Regions from separate parts of the Erwinia sp. BNK-24-b genome, predicted to be linked through region 2. Evidence: riboswitches for the same ligand, from Rfam matches in the RefSeq annotation. Region 2 holds a riboswitch; the other holds the start of a gene.

Region 1 (3,481 bases), 580 kb from region 2:
CGCAGAGAAGACCAGCAGCAAGCGCGATACGTACCGAAGTAAAAGTTGCCTGCCAGAGCGCAGGCTGTTGCAGTACCGTCAACAAATTAGGGTTAAGACCATCGACGATAACGGCCAGCAGCGGCGGCAGGATCAACAGCAGCGCCAGTACCAGCAGCGTACCGTCAAGGATTTTTGCACTCAGACTGTCCTGCGGATTGCGCCAGTCTTGCAGGCTGGCGCTACCGGACGGCAGCGCTTTGCTTAGCCGCTGGCCGATCAGCACCAGACTCAGGCAGCACAGCATCTGAACCAGCGCCAGCAGCGCAGCCCGGCCGGGATCGTAATCAAAGTTTAACGCCTGAAAAATGGCCAGTTCGATAGTGGTCGCCTTCGGGCCGCCGCCCAGCGCCAGTACGGTCGCAAAGCTGGCAAAACAGAGCATAAAAATGAGTGCGCCAGCAGGCAGCAGCTGCCGCCGTAGCCATGGCCATTCCATCAGGCGAAAACTGTTCCAGCCGTTAAGCCCAAGCTGGGCCGCGAGCTGCCGCTGTTCCGTCGGAATTTGCTCCAGCGTTTGCAGCAGCAGCCTGGCCGCCAGCGGCAGATTAAAAAAGATGTGCGCCAGCAAAATGCCTTGCAGGCCATAAGGCGTAAAGGTGTAGTGAATATGCAGCAGCGAGCAAAGCCAGGCCAGCCAGCCCGAACGGCCGTAGACGCTCAGAATGCCAAACACGGCCACCAGCACCGGCAGAACCAGCGTCATGGCGCAAAGGCGCAGAAGGAGCGTTCTTCCCGGAAACCGACGGCGATAAAGCGCGCGCGCCAGCGGCACCGCGGGCAGCAGCGCCAGCATGGCGGAAAGAAAAGCCTGCCCGAAAGAGAAACGCAACACGTGCCACAGATAGCTGTCGTGCCAGAGTTCTGGGCCACTAACCGGCGCGTTACGCCACAGCGCCGTAAAGGCGAGGGCGGCAGTAGCGGTCAACAGCATGGCCGCCGTCGCGCCGGGAAGCAGGCTACCTAGCGGCTGACGGCGCTTTGCCATGCACTGATCCACTGGCTTTTATGCGCCGCAACATCCGCAGCAGAATATTGTAACGAGGTTTTCGGCACGTTCAGCGTATCGAATCCGGCAGGTAGCTTCTCGGCCGTTACCGGATACATCCAGTTGCCGGTTGGGATGGTCTGCTGAAACGGCTTAGCCAGGATAAACTGCATAAACTCCTGCGCCAGCTGCGGCTGCTGGCTGGTTTTCAGCTGACCGGCAACCTCCACCTGTAAATAGTGGCCTTCGCTAAAGTCGGCCGCGGCATACTGCGTTTTCTTCTCTTCAATCAGATGATAAGCCGGAGAGGTAGTGTAGCTCAGCACCATATCGGCTTCGCCTTTCAGGAACAGACCGTAAGCCTCGCTCCAGCCTTTAGTCACGGTAACGGTTTTTTTCGCCAGCTTTTGCCATGCGTCAGGGGCCTGGTCGCCATAGATTTTTTGCATCCACAGCAGCAGGCCAAGTCCCGGCGTACTGGTGCGCGGATCTTCATAAATCACTTTAAGAGGACGATCGCTTTCCACCAGCTCTTTCAGGCTTTTCGGCGGATTTTGCAGCTTAGTTTTGTCGTAAACAAAGGCGAACCAGCCATAGTCATAGGGAACAAACGTGCTGTCGTGCCAGCCGCCGGGAAGAGTAACGCCATGCGTATCAACGTGGCTTTCGGCAAAAAGGCCGGTTTTTCTGGCGGCGTCCAGCAGGTTGTTGTCCAGGCCCAGCACCACATCGGCCTTGCTGTTTTTCCCTTCCATACGCAGGCGGTTCAGCAGCGATACGCCATCTTCCAGCGCCACATATTTCAGCTCGCACCCGCACCCGGCTTCGAAGGCCTTTTTAATTGCCGGGCCAGGCCCCCAGTCGGAAGAGAATGAATCATAGGTATAAACCGTCAGCACAGGTTTGGCAGCAACGGCAGGGAGCGAACAGAGCAGCAGCAGAGGCAGGACTTTTTTTAGCACTTTGCGTTCCTTGGTGGTCAGGGCGACGCATGATCTGAGCGGGGGACTCTCAAATCCCTACGCCGGTATTAGCCGGATCAGGTTCGACGGGTTTATCTCAGCGTCGGCTTGCGCCACGCACCCCGTTGAGAACGCACTAGTCTAATGATTTCGGCGCATTAGCGAAAGCATCATGTTCAGGTGGCGCAAACCAGGCAGATTTAAAGTCAAACCAGCCAAGCGTATTCATGCGCACGCCGCGCATGCTGCGTTCGCCTTCCAGCAGCAGCCAGTGATGAAAAACAGGATGAAGATAACAGTCGGTGACCAGCTGTTTGCTCCAGTCCGCCAGCGACAATTCCCGCTCGCGCCAAAGCCTGGCGTCGCGCTGCCAGTCAACGGGCACACAGTGCTGCAACAGGGGAATTTCATAGAGCAAGGCGAACAGCGAAAACGCCAGCGGCAGGGTAAAATTGGCGCTGCCCAGCCAGATATCGCTTTGCGCCTCTCCGCGATGCCAGCTTTCGTAATCAACCTGCTGCATGATCAGCTCTACGCCTTCGGCCGCCAGCAGCGGCTGTAGAGCATTAGCAATGGCCTGATGCTCTACATGATCGCCATACCAGGTCAGCGTCAACGAGGTTAGCCCCTCGGGTTTTTCTCTCGGGCTCAGGTCACGGCGATGATGCCAGCGTGGCAGCAGGCCATAAGCCGGAAACCAGTAGCGCTGGTAGTCCATTCCCGCGTGGTTTAATAAGGCTATGGGGTTGGCGATGGTGCTAAGCCAGCGACGAACCTGCTCATCGCGGCCCAGCGAGGAACGCTGGTCAAACAGCAGAAAATAGCAGCCTTCCTCAAGCCGGGCTTCTTCTGATTTCTCTCCCAGCTGACCGCCTTCCAGCTTCACGCCGGAGTAAACCAGCTCTTCACTAATCTCCGGCAAAACCCAAATGTTAACTTCATCAATAAGCGCGCGGTAGCCGAAGTAGTCGTCAAACGCCTGGATACGCAGCTGGCTTTGCTGATTGCGCACGACGGCATAAGGCCCGGTGCCAACCGGCTGGCGACTGAAATTCGGCAGTGAAGGCCATTCCTGCGGCAGGATCATTGCGCTGACGGCAGCCAGCAGCCAGGGAAGCCAGCTGTCAGGCTGACGCAGATGGACATCCAGCGTCCAGGGCGAAGGGGAGTGAATACGCGCTATGTTGCTGTACAGCGGCTGCCCGAGCGTTCTTTCCAGCGAAGAGATGACATCCGCCATGGTCAGTTCGCGCCCGTGATGAAAACGGATAGCCGGACGCAAATAGAAGCGCCATTGCAGTGGCGTAAGCGCTTGCCAGTGGTGAGCGATGTCCGGTTCGATTTCCCCGTTTTCCTCATTTATCCGCGTCAGGCTGCTGAAAACCTGGCGCGCCAGATGCGTTTCCGAACGGCGCAGCGGCGTAGCGGGATTCAGATTCAGTAAAGAGCGATAGTAGAGCACGCGCAGAATATGTTTCCCCTGGCGAAAGCT
Region 2 (3,481 bases):
CATCGCATCAGGGATGGTCAAAATATCGGAGAAGAGGATCGCCGCATCCAGCGCATAGCGCCGCAGCGGTTGCAGCGTAACTTCACAGGCCAGCTCGGCATTTTTACACAGCGACATAAAGTCGCCAGCCTGCGCGCGCGTGGCTTTATACTCTGGCAAATAGCGTCCGGCCTGGCGCATCATCCATACGGGCGTAACGTCTACCGGCTGACGCAGCAGAGCACGCAAATAACGATCGTTCTTCAGTTCACTCATCTTCAGGACTCTTTTTCATTCAGACGCACAGTATATCAGTTATTCCGCCTCGGCGCGGCAGAGCGCAACCGTGTCTTCAATCAGCCGACGGGCCACGGTTCCGGCTGGCGGCAGCTGCGGCAGGGCGTCAAAGCGATACCAGTTAGCGTCCAGCAGCTCTTTAGGATCGATAACGATTTCGCCGCTCTCAAAGTCGGCCATAAAAGCCATCATCAGCGACTGCGGGAAAGGCCAGGGCTGCGAGGTAACGTAGCGCAGATTTTTGACTTTAATACCGCTCTCTTCCATCACTTCCCGTGCAACGGTCTGCTCCAGCGTTTCGCCCACTTCAACAAAGCCCGCCAGCACCGTATAAATGCCGTTGCGATGGCGAGTATGCTGAGCAAGCAAAATTTCATCACCGCGACGAATGGCCACGATGATGCAAGGAGAAATTTGCGGATAATAGCGCTGGCGGCAGTGGCTGCACAGGCAGGCCCATTCCGTTTTGCTACGGTGCATGGTATGCCCGCAGTAGCCGCACCACTTGTGCGCACGATAGAATTCCGCCAGCTGGACGCCGCGTCCCGCAAGCTGAAACAGAACGGCATCCTGATCAAGAAGTTGTCGTAACGAGGCCATTCCCTCGGGGCGATTTTCACACACCAGCCGTACCGGTTCGCCTTGCCATTCTCCGATAAGCGATGCGGTTCGGCCCGTCAGGTCTAAATCTTGTGCAGTACCGTACGGTAATTGACCTTTCGGCAACCAAAGTTTCTGTTCATGGCTGACAACCCACCAGCCAGCGTCTACGCTTGAAATCTCAAGTTCCATAAATTGCTCATCCTCACTTCACGTACTACCGGATCGGGATAGACAGTTAAAAATAACACTTTTGGAGTCACTCATGCTTGACCAGCTGGAAGTTCTGACCTCACGCGTAGGCGGATGTAGCGAACTCGTAGATTTTTGTCTTCACTCACGCAAGCAGTTATTAGTTGCTTATTATCAAATGGTTGGCATTAAGCCTAACAAGGAATCGCTGACCACGCTCGACGAAAATGCGCTGGATAACTTTTGTCAAAGCCTGGTAGATTATTTGTCAACCGGCCACTTTACGGCGTATGAACGTTTTATTCAGGAGATGGAAGGCACTGAGCAGCTGGCGAAAGCCGCGCTAATCTATCCGTCTTTGCAGGGAAATACCGAGCACATTATGAGTATTTATGATGCTCATCTGGAAAATGCTATCGACCACGATAACTACCTGGAGTTTCAACAGGCGCTCTCCATGGTCGGCGAAGCGCTGGAAGCCCGTTTTACGCTTGAAGATAAGTTTATCCAGCTGGCGCTGGAGAAGTTTGCAACCACCCCGGCCGCCAACGATGCCGCGATGGCTCGTCCTGCCTGAAAAGTTATAAACTTGTAAAATCCTTGAGCTTTCCATAAAGCCCCTTTATGCTGAATGGGCAATCACCTAGCGATTGCCTGGCAACAGCCAGAATTCTTCTTGTCGGAGTGCCCTTTGGGGCTGAGACCGTTTATTCGGGATCCGCGGAACCTGACCAGGTTAGTACCTGCGTAGGGAACAAGAGTAAAGATTCAAGTCGGGGCTTTGACTGCCCGCGCTTACTCCTCCGAACTCCGGACAAGCAAATTTCCCTTATATCAGGAACTTGCTATGTCTACCCATACCAAACCCACTCGCCGCGAACAGCGTGCCGAAGCCCAGCAGTTTATCGACTCTTTACAGGGCGCCGCTTTTCCCAATTCAAAACGCATTTACCTGACCGGCTCGCGGCCCGATTTACGTGTGCCAATGCGCGAGATCCAGCTCAGCCCCACGATGACCGGCAGCAAAGATAATCCGCAGTTCACCGAGAACGAGCCGGTGCCGGTTTACGATACGGCTGGCCCTTATGGCGATCCTGAAGCCACCATTGACGTTCACGCCGGACTCGCCAGGCTGCGAGAAGCGTGGATAACCGAGCGCGGCGATACGCAGCCGATAGAAAAACTCAGCTCGGTTTATACCCAGCAGCGACTGGCTGACGAAGGGCTGGATCATCTGCGTTTCGATAACCTGCCTTGCCCGAGGCGCGCGCTGGCCGGACGCTGCGTTACCCAGCTGCACTATGCCCGCCTTGGCGTCATTACGCCGGAAATGGAATTTATCGCACTGCGTGAAAATATGGGTCGCGAACGTATCCGCAGCGAAGTGCTGTTACAGCAGCACCCGGGAGAAGCTTTTGGTGCCCATCTGCCGGAAAATATCACCGCTGAGTTTGTCCGTCAGGAAGTGGCCGCCGGACGTGCCATTATTCCGGCCAATATTAATCACCCTGAATCGGAGCCAATGATCATTGGCCGCAATTTTCTGGTGAAGATTAACGCCAACATCGGCAACTCTGCGGTCAGCTCCTCCATCGAAGAAGAAGTTGAAAAACTGGTCTGGTCGGCACGCTGGGGTGCAGATACGGTAATGGACCTCTCCACCGGCCGTAATATCCATGAAACGCGCGAGTGGATTTTGCGTAATAGTCCGGTGCCGATCGGCACGGTTCCTATCTATCAGGCGCTGGAGAAGGTAAACGGCGTAGCGGAAAATCTTAACTGGGATGTCTTCCGCGACACGCTGCTGGAGCAGGCTGAGCAAGGCGTGGATTACTTTACTATCCATGCTGGCGTTCTGCTGCGCTACGTGCCAATGACCGCCAAACGCCTGACCGGCATCGTCTCGCGCGGCGGTTCGATTATGGCGAAATGGTGCCTCTCCCATCATCGTGAAAGCTTCCTGTACGAACACTTCCGCGAAATCTGTGAAATCTGTGCCGCTTACGACGTCTCGCTGTCGCTGGGCGACGGCCTGCGCCCCGGCTCGATTCAGGATGCCAATGACGAAGCCCAGTTTGCCGAGCTAAGAACGCTGGGCGAGCTGACAAAAATCGCCTGGGAATATGACGTCCAGGTGATGATTGAAGGGCCAGGCCATGTGCCGATGCAGATGATCCGTCGCAACATGACCGAACAGCTGGAACACTGTCACGAAGCGCCTTTTTATACGCTTGGCCCGCTAACCACGGATATCGCGCCGGGTTATGACCATTTTACCTCCGGGATTGGCGCGGCGATGATCGGCTGGTTTGGCTGCGCCATGCTCTGCTACGTCACGCCAAAAGAGCATCTTGGTTTGCCTGACAAAGAAGACGTTAAGCAGGGGTTAATCACCTATAAAATTGCGGCGCAT

The links. A riboswitch is a leader RNA that binds a small molecule or an ion and turns the genes downstream of it on or off. The one in region 2 is predicted to bind thiamine pyrophosphate.
Region 1: another riboswitch for thiamine pyrophosphate. It lies ahead of thiB (thiamine ABC transporter substrate binding subunit); the one in region 2 lies ahead of thiC (phosphomethylpyrimidine synthase ThiC).

What each region holds. Positions count from the first base shown of each region.
Region 1 is NZ_CP179901.1:3,796,756-3,800,236, reverse strand. Features, by position in the region: gene thiP (thiamine/thiamine pyrophosphate ABC transporter permease ThiP) at 1-1,027, opposite strand, end outside; gene thiB (thiamine ABC transporter substrate binding subunit) at 1,003-1,989, opposite strand; TPP riboswitch at 2,026-2,124, opposite strand; gene sgrR (HTH-type transcriptional regulator SgrR) at 2,126-3,481, opposite strand, start outside.
Region 2 is NZ_CP179901.1:4,379,096-4,382,576, forward strand. Features, by position in the region: gene hemE (uroporphyrinogen decarboxylase) at 1-255, opposite strand, end outside; gene nudC (NAD(+) diphosphatase) at 295-1,068, opposite strand; gene rsd (sigma D regulator) at 1,142-1,645, shown strand; TPP riboswitch at 1,739-1,839, shown strand; gene thiC (phosphomethylpyrimidine synthase ThiC) at 1,916-3,481, shown strand, end outside.